Regions from separate parts of the Streptosporangium amethystogenes subsp. fukuiense genome, predicted to be linked through region 2. Evidence: riboswitches for the same ligand, from Rfam matches in the RefSeq annotation. Region 2 holds a riboswitch; the other holds the start of a gene.

Region 1 (7,066 bases), 2.4 Mb from region 2:
CGTGATCGGCAAGAACACCGACCTGATGACCGCGGCCAGGGTCGAGGAGGGCGCCGTCATCGGCGACGAGTGCATCATCGAGGCCGAGGCGTACATCTCCTCCGGCGTCAAGATCTACCCGTTCAAGACCATCGAGGCCGGGGCGGTGATCAACAACAGCGTCATCTGGGAGCCGCGCGCCCAGCGCAACCTGTTCGGCCCCCGGGGGGTCTCCGGGCTGGTCAACGTGGAGATCACCCCCGAGCTGTGCGTGCGGCTCGCCAGCGCCTACGCCACCACCCTGAAGAAGGGCGCCTCGGTCATCACCTCCCGCGACTCCTCCCGCGCCGCGCGGGCGCTGAAGCGGGCCGTGATCAGCGCCCTCAACGCCAGTGCGATCAACGTGCTCGACCTGGAGGCGTCCCCGCTCCCCGTGGCGCGCTTCCACACCGCCAGGGAGAACGCGGTGGGCGGCATCGCGCTGCGCACCACCCCCGGCGACCCGCAGAGCGTCGACATCGTCTTCATGGACGAGCACGGCGCGGACCTGTCGCCGCCGGCCCAGCGCAAGCTGGACCGGGTCTTCTCCCGGCAGGAGTTCCGCCGCGCCTTCCCCGGTGAGATCGCCGAGCTGAGCTTCCCCGCCAGGGCGGTGGAGGACTACACGCACGAGCTGCTCCGCCTGGTCGACATCAGCGGGGTACGTGACGCCGACATGAAGGTCGTGGTCGACTGCGCGGGAGGCACCTCCTCGCTGGTGCTGCCCAGTCTGCTCGGCCGGGTCGGGGTGGACGTGCTGACCGTCAACAACCGGCTGGACGACGCCTCGCCCACCGAGACCCTCGCCGAGCGCCGTCGCGACCTGCAGCGCCTGTCGGAGCTCGTCAGCTCCTCCAGGGCGGCCTTCGGGGTGCGTTTCGACCCGGTGGGGGAGCGGGTCGCGCTGGTGGACGAGATGGGCCAGCTGATCAGTGAGGAGCGCGCCCTGCTGGTGGTGCTCGACCTGGTCGCGGCCGAGCGCCGCGGCGGCAGGGTGGCACTGCCGGTCACCACCACCCGGGTGGCAGAGCAGGTCTGCAGGTTCCACGGGGTCCAGGCCGAGTGGACGTCCACCGCGATCGACGCGCTCACCGCCGCCGCCAGGGGTCCGGAGATGATCTTCGCGGCCGACGGGCGCGGCGGTTTCATCGTGCCCGAGTTCGGCCCCACGGTGGACGGTCTGGCGGTGTTCCTGCGCCTGCTCGGGCTGGTGGCCAGGACCCGGCTCTCGCTCAGCCAGATCGACGCCAGGATACCCGAGGCCAAGCTGCTGCGCCGTACCGTGCCGACTCCGTGGGCGGCCAAGGGAGCGGTGATGCGCTCGGTCATCGAGGCCGCCGAGCACCACCGCATCGACACCACCGACGGGGTGCGGGTCGTCTCGGAGGACGGCAGCTGGACCCTGGTGCTGCCCGACCCGACCGAGGCGGTGACCCACCTGTGGGCCGAGGGGTTCGACGTCGACTCCGCCCAGACCCTGATCGAGCGCTGGGCGCGGGTGGTGGAGGAGGCCGCCGGGGGTTGAGGCGGCCCGCGCGACAAATACCGCGCGGCGCCATGGACCAGGGGCAGTGTCCCCTGTAACTTTGTCACCGACCGTACCCGCGGTTCAGCGTCAACCTTGACCTTCGCGCCTCATCACTGTATGTTGCGGCATTCGCAGTCTGAGAAAACCCTTGAGAAGCGAAGAAGCGAGGCGCGCATCACTGAGCACAGTTGCCGCGTCTTCGCGGTAGGAGGCCGAGCCGATCGATGCCGAGCGTCTACTGCACGCAGTGCGGTCATGCCAATCCTGAGGATGCCCGTTTCTGTTCACGATGCGGGTCGCCGCTTACCAGGTCCGACACACCCGGAGACAGCACATCGACGATCTCCCTCTCCGGGATCGAGGCCTACGAGGCGGAGACCGGTGAGACGCTTCTCGCCGAGCGGCAGGCCGTCGAGCAGTTGCCCGCCGGCACCGCGTTGCTGGTCGCGATGCGCGGCCCCAACGCCGGCAGCCGGTTCCTGCTCGACAGCGACCTCACCACGGTGGGCCGCCACCCCGAGAGCGACATCTTCCTCGACGACATCACGGTCTCGCGCCGTCACGTGGAGTTCTACCGGCGCGGCGGCGGTGTCTTCACGGTCCGCGACGTCGGTAGCCTGAACGGCACGTACGTCAATCGTGAGCGCATCGAGGAGGTCCCGCTGTACGGCGGGGACGAGGTGCAGATCGGCAAGTTCCGCCTCGTCTTCCTCACCCGCGGCGCCGCTGGAGGATGATGAGCTCGCAGGCCGCTCGTGCGCACATGAGCATCGGGGAGGTGCTCGCTCTCCTGCAGGGCGAGTTCCCCGATGTCAGCATCTCCAAGATTCGCTTCCTGGAGGGCGAGGGGCTGATCGAGCCGGAGCGCAGTCCCTCCGGTTATCGCAAGTTCACCTACGCAGACGTCGAGCGGCTCCGCTACATCCTCAGCGAGCAGCGTGATCGCTACCTGCCGCTGCGCGTGATCAAGGATCATCTGGAGGCGGCCGACCGCGAGGAGCGCCCGGCGGCCCGGCCGCGGGCCGTCCCCGACGACGCGCCCCCCGAGGTCCGCCTCACCCGAGAGGAGTTCCTCGCCGCCGCCGAGCTCGACGAGGAGACCCTCACGGAGCTGGAGGACTACGGTCTGCTGGCCGCCGTGGCCCGCTACTACGACGCCGAGGCACTGGTCGTGGCCCGCAGTGTGGGCGCCCTGGCCGCCTTCGGCCTGCGCGCCCGCCACCTGCGGGCGGTCAAGGCCGCCGCGGAACGCGAGGCGGGACTGGTGGAACAGGCCGTCGCCCCGTTGCTGCGCCGTCGCGGCCCCGGCGCGATCGACCAGGCGGACGAGACGGCGAGGGAGATCTCCGGCCTCCTGCTGGAATTGCACGCCTCGTTGCTGCGTTCCGGAGTCCGTGGGGCACTGGGCCGGTGAGAGCCTGACCAGGCACTCGTACCCCCACGAGTGTTACGTTGAACAAACCGGTCGGAATCCAGCGAAGACGGAGCAGCCCGTGTTGCAGATGGAGGTCGTGGGCGTTCGAGTTGAAATGCCCTCCAACCAGCCGATCGTCTTGCTGAAAGAGACGCATGGGGAGCGTTACCTACCTATCTGGATCGGCATGACGGAAGCCACGGCGATCGCCATGGCCCAGGCCGAGGAACCACCACCCCGGCCACTTACCCACGACCTGTTCCGGGACGTGCTCGAGGGGCTCGGAGTCAGGTTGAGCACTGTCAACATCGTCGCTTTACGCGACGGCATCTTCTTCGCGGACCTCGTGTTCTCCAACGGGGTCGAGGTGAGCGCGCGTCCTTCCGACTCGATCGCCTTGGCACTTCGCACCGGCGCACGTATCTTCGCGAGTGAGGATGTGGTACGGGAGGCAGGGGTGATCATCCCTGACGACCAGGAGGACGAGGTGGAGAAGTTCAGGGAGTTCCTTGACACGATCACGCCTGAGGACTTCGGCCGCGCGGGGTAGGAATTTCGGTGCATTTACGCTTCACGACGCGCCGGGTGGGGTCGTTGACTGGACTTGGCCCCAGTCCTACGGTGCAAGTGAAACCTGCGGTCGTGCGTAAACCCCCAGATCAGGCCGTGGGATGAGAGAAAGCCGGAGGTCCGCGTGGCGGTCAGCAGCGGCGAGGGTAGAAACGCCGACCAGGATGACCCGGAACGGCGCCAGTCGGCACGTCAGCGCGCGGGTGAAGAGGGTCTGCTGTTCGACGGGGAACCGGTGAAAGTACCCGCCGACATCGGCTACAGGGGGCCGACGGCCTGTTCGGCGGCAGGAATCACCTACCGGCAACTCGACTACTGGGCGCGGACCGGCCTGGTCGAGCCCACCGTGAGAGCCGCCCACGGCTCCGGCTCCCAGCGGCTGTACGGCTTCCGTGACATTCTGGTCCTCAAGGTTGTCAAGCGCCTCCTCGACACCGGCGTCTCCCTCCAGCAGATCCGCATCGCCGTGCAGCACCTGCGGGAGCGGGGCGTCAACGACCTGGCCCAGATCACTCTGATGAGCGACGGGGTGAGCGTCTACGAGTGCACCTCGCCCGACGAGGTCATCGACCTGCTCCAGGGTGGCCAGGGAGTCTTCGGTATCGCGCTGGGACGGGTGTGGCAGGAGGTGGAGGGCTCCCTCGCGGATCTTCCCGGCGAACGCGCGGAGTCGGGCGGGGGCCCTTTAGGCGATCATCAGGCCGATGAGTTGGCCCGTCGCCGCCGAGCGCGACGAACCGGGTAAACTCGGACTTGCCGCTGACCCTGTGCGGGAGAGACCCCGACCGCGATCGGGGCGCCGAAGGAGCAACCTCCCCGGAATCTCTCAGGCACCCTGTACCGCACGGACGAGGCAACTCTGGAAAGCAGGCGCGCCCGCCAGGCGCGTCTCACCGACGGTGCAAGCCTCCCGGCAAGGGCAGGTGAAGCTCTCAGGTAGCGACCACGTCGTGATGACAGTCGTGATGACAGAGGGGGAGAGCCGGCATACGCCCGCGCCCAGCACCGGTCTCCACCCCGCCCGAGAGGCTTCTCATGACCGATCTGTCATCGCTCAGCGAACTCGCTCCCCCGCCGTTCGCGACCCGTCACATCGGGCCCGACGACGCCGACCAGACCCGCATGCTGGAGGCGGTCGGATTCGCCTCCGTCGCCGACCTGGTCGCGGTGGCCGTGCCCGAGGCGATCCGCTCCTTCGCCCGGCTGGGTCTGCCCCCGGCGGCAGGAGAGTCCGAGACCCTCGCCGAGCTGCGGGTCCTCGCCGGGCGCAACACGCTGCTCACCTCGATGATCGGCCTGGGCTACCACGACACGATCACCCCGGGTGTCATCCGCCGCAACCTCCTGGAGAATCCGGGCTGGTACACCGCCTACACGCCCTACCAGCCGGAGATCTCCCAGGGCCGGCTGGAGGCCCTGATCAACTTCCAGACCGTCGTCTCCGACCTGACCGCCCTCGACGTCGCGGGGGCCTCCCTGCTGGACGAGGCCACCGCCGCGGCCGAGGCGATGACCCTGGCCCGCCGCGCGGGCCGCACCCCGTCGAAGGTGTTCGTGGTCGACGCCGACGCGCTGCCGCAGACCAAGGCGGTGTTGCGCACCCGTGCCGAGCCGCTCGGCATCGAGCTGGTCGAGAGCGACCTCACCGGGGAGCTTCCCGACTGCTTCGGCGTGCTCGTGCAGTACCCCGGCGCCAGCGGCAGGATCCGCGACTTCCGAGCCGTCGCCGACGCCGCCCACGCGCGCGGTGCCCAGGTGGTCGCCGCCGCGGACCTGCTCGCCCTCACCCTCCTGGCCGCGCCGGGCGAGCTCGGCGCCGACATCGCGATCGGCTCCTCGCAGCGCTTCGGCGTCCCCCTCGGCTTCGGCGGTCCTCACGCCGCCTACATGGCGGTCCGTGACGGCCTCCAGCGCCAGCTGCCCGGCCGCCTGGTCGGCGTCTCCCAGGACGTCGAGGGACGTCCCGCCTACCGGCTCGCGCTCCAGACCCGCGAGCAGCACATCCGCCGCGAGAAGGCCACCAGCAACATCTGCACCGCGCAGGTGCTGCTCGCCGTGATCGCCGGCATGTACGCCGTCTACCACGGCCCCGAGGGTCTGCGCAGGATCGGCCGCCGCGTCCACCGGCACGCCGTCGTGCTCGCCGAGGGGCTGCGCCAGGGCGGCGTCGAGGTGGTCCACGACACCTTCTTCGACACCGTGCTCGCCCGGGTGCCCGGGCGTGCCGCCGAAGTCGTCGCCGCGGCCCGGGAGAACGGCGTCAACCTGCGCCTGGTCGACGCCGACCACGTGGGCGTCACCTGCGACGAGAGGACCGAGGTGCTCCATCTGGAGCAGGTCCTGGCCGCCTTCGAGGTCAGCGGAACCGTGCTGGCCGACCTGGACGCCGCCGCGCACGACGCGCTGCCCGGCGCGCTGGCGCGGGTCAGCGACTACCTCACCCACCCGGTCTTCCACAGCCACCGCTCCGAGACGGCCATGCTGCGCTACCTGCGCAGGCTCCAGGACAAGGACGTCGCGCTGGACCGGTCGATGATCCCGCTGGGCTCCTGCACCATGAAGCTCAACGCGACCACCGAGATGGAGCCGATCACCTGGCCGGAGTTCGCCGGGCTGCACCCGTACGCGCCGGAGGACCAGGCGGCGGGCTACGCCGAGCTGGTCGGGGAGCTGGAGCGCTGGCTGGCCGAGGTCACCGGTTATGACGCGGTGTCGATCCAGCCGAACGCCGGCTCCCAGGGCGAGTTCGCCGGCCTTCTGGCGATCCGCGCCTACCATACGGCGCGTGGCGAGTCGGATCGTGACGTCTGCCTGATCCCCTCGTCCGCGCACGGTACCAACGCCGCCAGCGCCGTGATGGCCGGCATGCGCGTCGCCGTGGTCGCCTGCGACGACAACGGCAACGTGGACCTCGACGACCTCGTCGCGAAGATCGAAAAGCACCGCGACCGGCTTGCCGCGATCATGGTGACCTACCCGTCCACGCACGGCGTGTACGAGGAGACGATCGTCGATGTCTGCGAGCTGGTACACGAGGCCGGTGGGCAGGTCTACGTCGACGGCGCGAACCTCAACGCTCTGGTCGGCCTGGCCAGGCCGGGCGAGTTCGGGGCGGACGTCTCCCACCTCAACCTGCACAAGACCTTCTGCATCCCGCACGGCGGCGGCGGCCCCGGTGTCGGCCCGGTCGCGGTCCGCGCCCACCTGGCCGACTACCTGCCAGGCCACCCGCTGCGCGGCGGCTCGGCGGTCGGCCCGGTCTCGGCCGCACCGTACGGCTCCGCCGGCATCCTGCCCATCTCCTGGGCCTACATCCGGATGATGGGCGCCGACGGGCTGAAGGCGGCCACCGAGCAGGCCATCCTGTCGGCCAACTACCTGGCCCGCAGGCTCGCTCCCCACTTCCCGGTTCTCTACACCGGCCGCGGCGGCCTCGTCGCCCACGAGTGCATCATCGATCTGCGCCAGATCACCAAGGAGACCGGCGTGACGGTCGACGACGTGGCCAAGCGCCTCGTCGACTACGGTTTCCACGC
Region 2 (7,066 bases):
CGCGGTCGGGCAGCGTCCGCTCGGAGGGGAAGGGGCTGGTCCTCGCCGGGTCCTGCGACCAGCCGAGCGAGGTCGCCAACCGGACCCGCCGGCCGCCGGGCAGTTCCTCCTCGGCCGCCTCGACGTACTCGCCCCCGTCCGCGACCTCTGTGAAGTCGAGCGTGACAGGGCGGCGGGTGACGTACTCGTACCGGGGCTGCAGGAACGGGATCCGGGTGAGGCCCCGGTCGGTGACCCGGGTGCGCTCCACGCGCAGCATCGTGCGGTCGCCCTCGTGCAGCAGGTCCGTCACGTCGACCCGGACAGCTGCCGTGTGCACGACATGACCGATCATGCCGATCGGGGCGGCGACCTCGACGCCGTTGACCTGCTTGATCCGCTCGTACTGGTCGAAGGTGATCCCTCCGAAGATGCCCGACAGGTAGTTGGCGCGGACCAGCCCCTGCGACCGCTCGATGGTGGTGGCCGAGTTCTTCGGACGGACCAGGATGTCGTACTGCGCGCGGAAGTTCTCCCCGACGGTGCCGATGATCTCCAGACGCTGGGTCTCGGCGGTGCCGGTCAGCACGGTGAACCCGGTGGCCGCGACCACGATGCCGAGCAGGAGCACCAGTGCCCGGGCAAGCCGGTGGCGAAGCTGGGCCCAGACCAGGCGGGTCATCCGAGCCGCCCGATCCGGCCGAGCACGTCCTGGGCGGGCGTCACCCGGTCGTCACCGGTGATCCGGCCGTCCCGCATCCGGACCACCCGGTCGCACGCCGCCGCCACCTCGGGGTTGTGGGTGGCGACCAGCATGGTCATGCCGTACTCCTCCCGCAGGGAGAACAGCAGGTCCACGATCTCCTGGCCGGTGACGCTGTCGAGGTTGCCGGTGGGCTCGTCCGCCAGGAGCAGAGGCGGGTGGGCGATCAGCGCCCGGGCGATCGCCACCCGCTGCTGCTGCCCGCCGGAGAGCTCGCCGGGCAGCGCCCGTTCCCGGTCGGCCAGCCCGACCGCGGCCAGCAGTTCCCTGGCGCGGGCCCGGCGGTCGAAGCCCACCCTGAGCGGCAGCACGGGGGCGAGCACATTGTCCAGCAGGCTCAGCGCCGGGAGCAGGTGGAAGCGCTGGAAGACGAAGCCCACCGCGCGCCGGTGCCGGTCGAGACCCCGGCGCCCGAGATCGTCGACGCGCCTCCCTCCGACGTGGATCTCACCCCCGTCGGGGAGATCCATCGCACCGACGAGATGGAGGAGCGTGGACTTGCCCGCTCCCGAGGGCCCGGTGAACGCGACCGCCTGACCGGCCTCGACCTCCAGGCCGACCTCGTCGAGTGCCCGGGTGGAGCCGTGTACCCGGCTGACGCCTCGCAGGCTGACTTCAACGCTCATGGCCGATACATTGTCACAATGCAGGGGGGTCCGTGAAGTTCCTAACTTGTGACAATGTAGGAATCATGCCACTTAGCCATGCCGTGCTCACCCTGCTGGCCGACGGGCCCAGCCACGGCTACGAACTCAAGGCCCGGTTCGAGGCGGCGGTCGGCCCCCAGTGGGGCGGCCTCAACATCGGGCACCTGTACCAGATCCTGGACCGGCTGGTCAGGGACGGCCACGTGACCCGCAGCCACGTGCCCCAGAGCGACCGCCCGGACAAGACGCTGTACCGGCTGACCGAGAGCGGCGCCGGTGAGCTGCGGGAGTGGGCGGGCGCTCCCTGGGTCCGCTCGTCGGGGTTCCGGGACGAACTGTTCCTCAAGCTGCTCGCGGCCACCCGGCTGGGCACGGACGCGCTCGGCTCGTTCGTGTCCGCGCAGCGCCAGGCCTACCTCTCTGACCTGGCGGCGCTGACCCGCCTGCGCCGCGAGCAGGGCGACCCCCTGGTGTCCCTGCTCGTCGACGCGGCCATCGCGCACACCAGAGCCGACCTGCAGATCGTCGACGGCGCCGAGGAGCGCCTGGCGGCGATGGCCGCCGCCAGCGCGGACGTGCACACCGTAGGGCCCGAGGGCGATGGTCTCCGGGCACTGGGCGAGGGTGCCTGATCCCGGCCGACGGGCCCGAGGGGATTTCGCTCGGCCGGTGCGGGCGGTTAGGCTGGCCGACGACACCGATGAACCCCGCGCGGGAGAGTGTCCTGACATCCAGGCCAGGACCCCTGAAGGAGCAAGCCCTCCCCGCGAACCTCTCAAGGCAAAGGACCGTGCGGGTAGGTGCCTCTGGAAAGCAGGTCCCACGACCTCGCCGAAGGTGAAAGTCCGGCAAAACCCGGATGAAACTCTCAGGCACCAATGACAGAGGGGGAGGATGATCTCATCTGTCCCTTGTCTGAGGTGCGAACATGTCCCGACCTACGCCGCTGCGCGGCGTGCACGAGTCCCTCGGCGCGACGCTGACCGACTTCGCGGGCTGGCTGATGCCGCTCCGCTACGGCAGCGAGTCCGCCGAGCACAACGCGGTCCGCCAGGCGGCCGGCCTGTTCGACCTCTCCCACATGGGGGAGATCTTCGTGACCGGCCCGCAGGCCGCCGAGGCCCTCGACTACGCGCTGGTCGGCCACCTCTCCGCGCTGGCACCCGGCCGCGCCCGCTACACGATGATCGTCGACGCCGGAGGCGGCGTGCTGGACGACCTGATCGTCTACCGGCTGGCCCCCGAGGAGTTCATGGTCGTCGCCAACGCCTCCAACTACCCCCGGGTGGCCGCCGAGCTGACCGAGCGCGCCAAGGACTTCGACGCCGCGGTGCGGGACCGCTCCGAGGAGTACGCGCTGGTCGCGATCCAGGGGCCGCGCTCGGTGGAGATCCTGAGCACTCTCACCGACGCCGACCTGGACGGGCTCGGGTACTACGCGGGCCTGCCCGCCGTGGTGGCCGGCCACGAGGCCCTCGTCGCCCGCACCGGATACACCGGCGAGGACGGCTTCGAGCTGTTCGTCGCGGCCTCGGCGGCGGAACCCCTCTGGGCCGCCCTCACCGAGGCGGGCGCACCGCACGGGCTGGTCCCCGCCGGACTGTCCGCGCGCGACACCCTCCGTCTGGAGGCCGGTATGCCGCTCTACGGCAACGAACTCTCCGCGGACCGCACTCCGTTCGACGCCGGGCTCGGCCGTGTGGTGAGGTTTGACAAGCCGGGCGACTTCGTCGGCCGGGCCGCCCTCGAACCGCTCAGGGACGTCCCGCCGGCCCGTCGTCTGGTCGGCCTGGTCGGAGGCGGCCGCAGGGTGCCCCGGCACGGGTATCCGGTGGTGGTCGCCGACGACGGCACGGTCGCCGGGGAGGTCACCAGCGGGGCGCCCTCCCAGACACTGGGCAGGCCCATCGCCATGGCCTACGTGGACAGCGGCCTGTCGTCGGGGCTGGCCGTCGACATCCGGGGCAGCCGCGAGCCGGTCGAGGTCGTCGAACTGCCTTTCTACAGGAGGAAAAAATGAGCAGCATTCCCGAGGACCTGCACTACACCAAGGAACACGAGTGGATCGGCGGCGTCGACGACGGCCTGACCCTCACCGTGGGCATCACCGCCTACGCCGCCGAGGCGCTCGGCGACGTGGTCTACGTGCAGGTACCCGAGGTCGGCGCGTCGATCGCCACCGGTGACGCCGTCGGCGAGGTCGAGTCGACCAAGTCGGTGAGCGACATCTTCGCACCGGTCACCGGCGAGGTCGTGGAGGTCAACCAGGCGGTCGTGGACGACCCCTCGCTGGTCAACAGCGACTCCTACGGTGACGGCTGGCTGTTCCGCGTACGTCTTGAGGGCTCCGCCGACGACCTGCTGTCGCCGGAGGAGTACACCGCGCTCACCTCGGGTGAGTCATAAGTTCGACGCCCCGCGTCACGGTCACGCGCGTCCTCGGGCACGCGTGACCGTCCGCGCTGGAAGGATTCAGATGACGATCAGTGTCTTCGATCTCTTCAAGATCGGAATCGGCCCGTCCAGCTCGCACACCGGCGGCCCGATGGCCGCCGCCCACAAGTTCGCCCGGGGCCTGCACCGGGACGGGCTGCTGGAGAAGACCGCGCGGGTGAGCGCCGTCCTGTACGGCTCGCTCGGGCTGACCGGCAAGGGCCACGGCAGTGACAAGGCGGTGCTGCTCGGCCTGTCGGGCGAGAAACCCGAGCTGGTCGACGTCGACACGGTCGACGAGCGGCTGGCCGCCATGCGCGCCTCGGGCACCGTCCGCCTGTACGGCTCCCACGAGGTCCCCTTCGTCATCGGCGAGGACCTCGTCTTCGAACGCAAGATCTCGCTCCCCCACCACCCCAACGGCATGCGCTTCACCGCCCTGTCGGAGTCCGGCGAGACGCTGCGCGAGAAGGTCTACTACTCGGTGGGCGGCGGTTTCGTCGTCGACGAGAACGCCACCGGCGCCGACCGGATCAAACCCGACGACACGGTCCTGCCGCACCCCTTCACCACGGCCGCGGAACTGCTCGCCCAGTGCGCGGAGACCGGGCTGTCGATCTCCGGGCTGATGCTGGAGAACGAGCGGGCGTTCGGCCGCACCGAGGCCGAGATCCGCGCCCAGCTGCTCGTCCTGTGGCAGGTGATGAGCGAGTGCGTGCGACGGGGCATCGACAAGGAGGGCGTGCTGCCCGGCGGCCTGAAGGTCCGCCGCCGCGCCCACCAGCTCCACCGGCAGCTGCGGAGCGAGCCTGGAGAGAAGGACTCGCTGCAGACGATGGACTGGGTCTCGCTGTTCGCCCTCGCGGTCAACGAGGAGAACGCCGCCGGCGGCCGGATCGTCACCGCGCCCACCAACGGCGCCGCGGGCATCATCCCCGCCGTGCTCACCTACTACGACCGCTTCGTCCGCGAATCCGATGACGAGGGAGTGATCCGCTTCCTGCTGACCGCGGGGGCGATCGGCGTGCTGTTCAAGGAGAACGCCTCCATCTCCGGGGCCGAGGTGGGCTGCCAGGGCGAGGTCGGCTCCGCCTGCTCGATGGCCGCCGCCGGGCTCACCGAGGTGATGGGCGGCACCCCCGAGCAGGTCGAGAACGCCGCCGAGATCGGCATCGAGCACAACCTGGGGCTGACCTGCGACCCGATCGGCGGCCTGGTGCAGATCCCGTGCATCGAGCGCAACGCCGTCGCCTCGATCAAGGCCATCGCCGCGGCCAGGATCGCGCTGCGCGGCGACGGCCGGCACTTCGTCTCGCTGGACAAGGCCATCAAGACGATGCGCGACACCGGCCGCGACATGCTCGACAAGTACAAGGAGACCAGCCGCGGCGGGCTCGCGGTGAACGTCATCGAGTGCTGAACGCCTGGAACGCCACAAAGAACTCGATCACCACCAAATTTCGCATCACGTATGGGCCCCTCCCATCTCGCGCCTATGCTGGGTGGCCATGTCCGCGGGACTCGGGAGGTCGTGGTGGTAACGGGAACGCACCCGGCGAACCGCGCCTCGCGGGTGCTCCGTTTCCTCGGGGCACACTGGCTCTTCATCGCCGCCCTGCTGGCCGGCGGCGGCCTGCGCGCCCTGGCGGTGCTCGGCTACCGGCCCGCCCTGTGGTTCTGGGCCGACTCCTTCGTCTACCTGAGCGCCGGGCTCGACCCCCGTCCCCTGGAGTCCCGTCCCGCGGGCTACTCGCTGTTCCTGTGGATCCTCAAGCCGCTGGCCAGCGTCCAGGCCGTGGTCGTCGTCCAGCACCTGCTCGGGCTGGCCGTGGCGCTCTGCGTCTACCTGCTGCTGCGCAGGCTGGGCCGCCTGCCGGGATGGGGCGCGACGCTCGCCGCGCTGCCGGTGTTGCTGGACGCCCACCAGATCCAGCTCGAACACCTCGTCATGGCGGACCTGCTCTTCCAGTTCCTGGCGGTGCTGGCGGTCACCCTGCTGCTGTGGCGGCGACGCCCGGCCGCCTGGGTCGCCGCGCTGGCCGGCCTGCTGCTGGCCGCCGCGACGGTCACCCGGACCATCGGGCTGCCGCTGATCGCCGTGGCGCTGGTCTGCCTGGTGATCCGCCGGGCCGGGTGGCGGGCGGTCGTCTCCGCGACCCTGGCCGCCGCCATCGGCCTGGGCTCCTACGCCGCCTGGTTCGAATCCGAGCACGGCGGCTACGCACTGACCCGGGGCAACACCTTCCTGTGGGCGCGGACGATGACCTTCGCCGACTGCGCCAGGATCCAGCCGACCGGCCCCGAGGCGGCCCTGTGCCCCACGGAACCGGTAGGGCGGCGCGCGGCGCCGCCGGTCTACATCTGGGACGGCGCCTCACCGCTGAACAAGGTCAAGGGCAGCTGGGCCGAGCGCGACGCGCTCGCCGGCGCCTTCGCCACCCAGGCCATCAAGGCCCAGCCCCTGGACTTCCTGCGGGCGGGCCTGGACGACGCGGTCCACATCTTCGACTGGACCCGGCGCGTCTACCCGACCCCCGGGCCGCAGAGCGCCTACGTCTTCCCCGACACGCCGCGCCCCTTTTCCACCGGGGCCGCCTCACAGGGGAAGACCGCCGAGCAGTTGACCGTGGCCTACCAGGGCTCCTCGGGCGCGCCGACGATGGCCGAGCCGTACGCGGGCTGGCTACGCGGCTACCAGGAGCACGGCTTCGTGCGCGGCCCGTTCCTCGCGGTGATCTGCCTGGTCGGCCTGGTCGGCGTGCTGATGCGGTTGCGGCGGCTCGGCGGCGCGGTGCTGCTGCCCTGGGCCGCGGGGACCATGCTGCTGATCCTGCCGCCCTTCATCGCGGCCTTCGACCACCGCTACGTGGTGCCCGCGCTCCCGCTGCTCTGCCTGGCCGCCGGACTGGCCTTCGGCGTCCGGCACCGGGAGAGCGCCCCCGAGGAGGCGGAGGACGCGGAACCGGACGAGGAACCGGCCTACGGCAGGACCGCCGAGCGGCCGGTGTACGCGAGCCCCGTCGAGGAGCCGGTGTACGGCAGGTCAGCGCCGACGGACGTGCAGCCGAACCATCGTGCCGAGTTCTACCTCCCCGAGAGCCCGTCTGACCTTCCCCACCGCGTCCTTGTTCAGCCGCGCCACGAGCCTGCCGACGTCGGTCCCCGGCGCGCAGCCCACACTGATCCGCAGCCGCTCGTGCCTTACGTACCTGACCCGAATCCGGACGAGCCCTTCGACTTCTTT

What was found. A riboswitch is a leader RNA that binds a small molecule or an ion and turns the genes downstream of it on or off. The one in region 2 is predicted to bind glycine.
Region 1: linked by a shared signal. The riboswitch ahead of gcvP (aminomethyl-transferring glycine dehydrogenase) and the one ahead of gcvT (glycine cleavage system aminomethyltransferase GcvT) in region 2 are both predicted to bind glycine.

What each region holds. Positions count from the first base shown of each region.
Region 1 covers NZ_JBHTEE010000001.1:2,782,961-2,790,026, reverse strand. The annotation lists gene ACFQVD_RS12090 (mannose-1-phosphate guanyltransferase) at 1-1,543, shown strand, start outside; gene ACFQVD_RS12085 (FHA domain-containing protein) at 1,771-2,283, shown strand; gene ftsR (transcriptional regulator FtsR) at 2,310-2,960, shown strand; gene ACFQVD_RS12075 (bifunctional nuclease family protein) at 3,040-3,510, shown strand; gene ACFQVD_RS12070 (MerR family transcriptional regulator) at 3,655-4,275, shown strand; glycine riboswitch at 4,291-4,383, shown strand; gene gcvP (aminomethyl-transferring glycine dehydrogenase) at 4,566-7,066, shown strand, end outside.
Region 2 covers NZ_JBHTEE010000001.1:5,222,342-5,229,407, forward strand. The annotation lists gene ACFQVD_RS22255 (FtsX-like permease family protein) at 1-661, opposite strand, end outside; gene ACFQVD_RS22260 (ABC transporter ATP-binding protein) at 658-1,368, opposite strand; gene ACFQVD_RS22265 (PadR family transcriptional regulator) at 1,434-2,021, shown strand; glycine riboswitch at 2,092-2,190, shown strand; glycine riboswitch at 2,193-2,277, shown strand; gene gcvT (glycine cleavage system aminomethyltransferase GcvT) at 2,318-3,409, shown strand; gene gcvH (glycine cleavage system protein GcvH) at 3,406-3,795, shown strand; gene ACFQVD_RS22280 (L-serine ammonia-lyase) at 3,866-5,242, shown strand; gene ACFQVD_RS22285 (hypothetical protein) at 5,357-7,066, shown strand, end outside.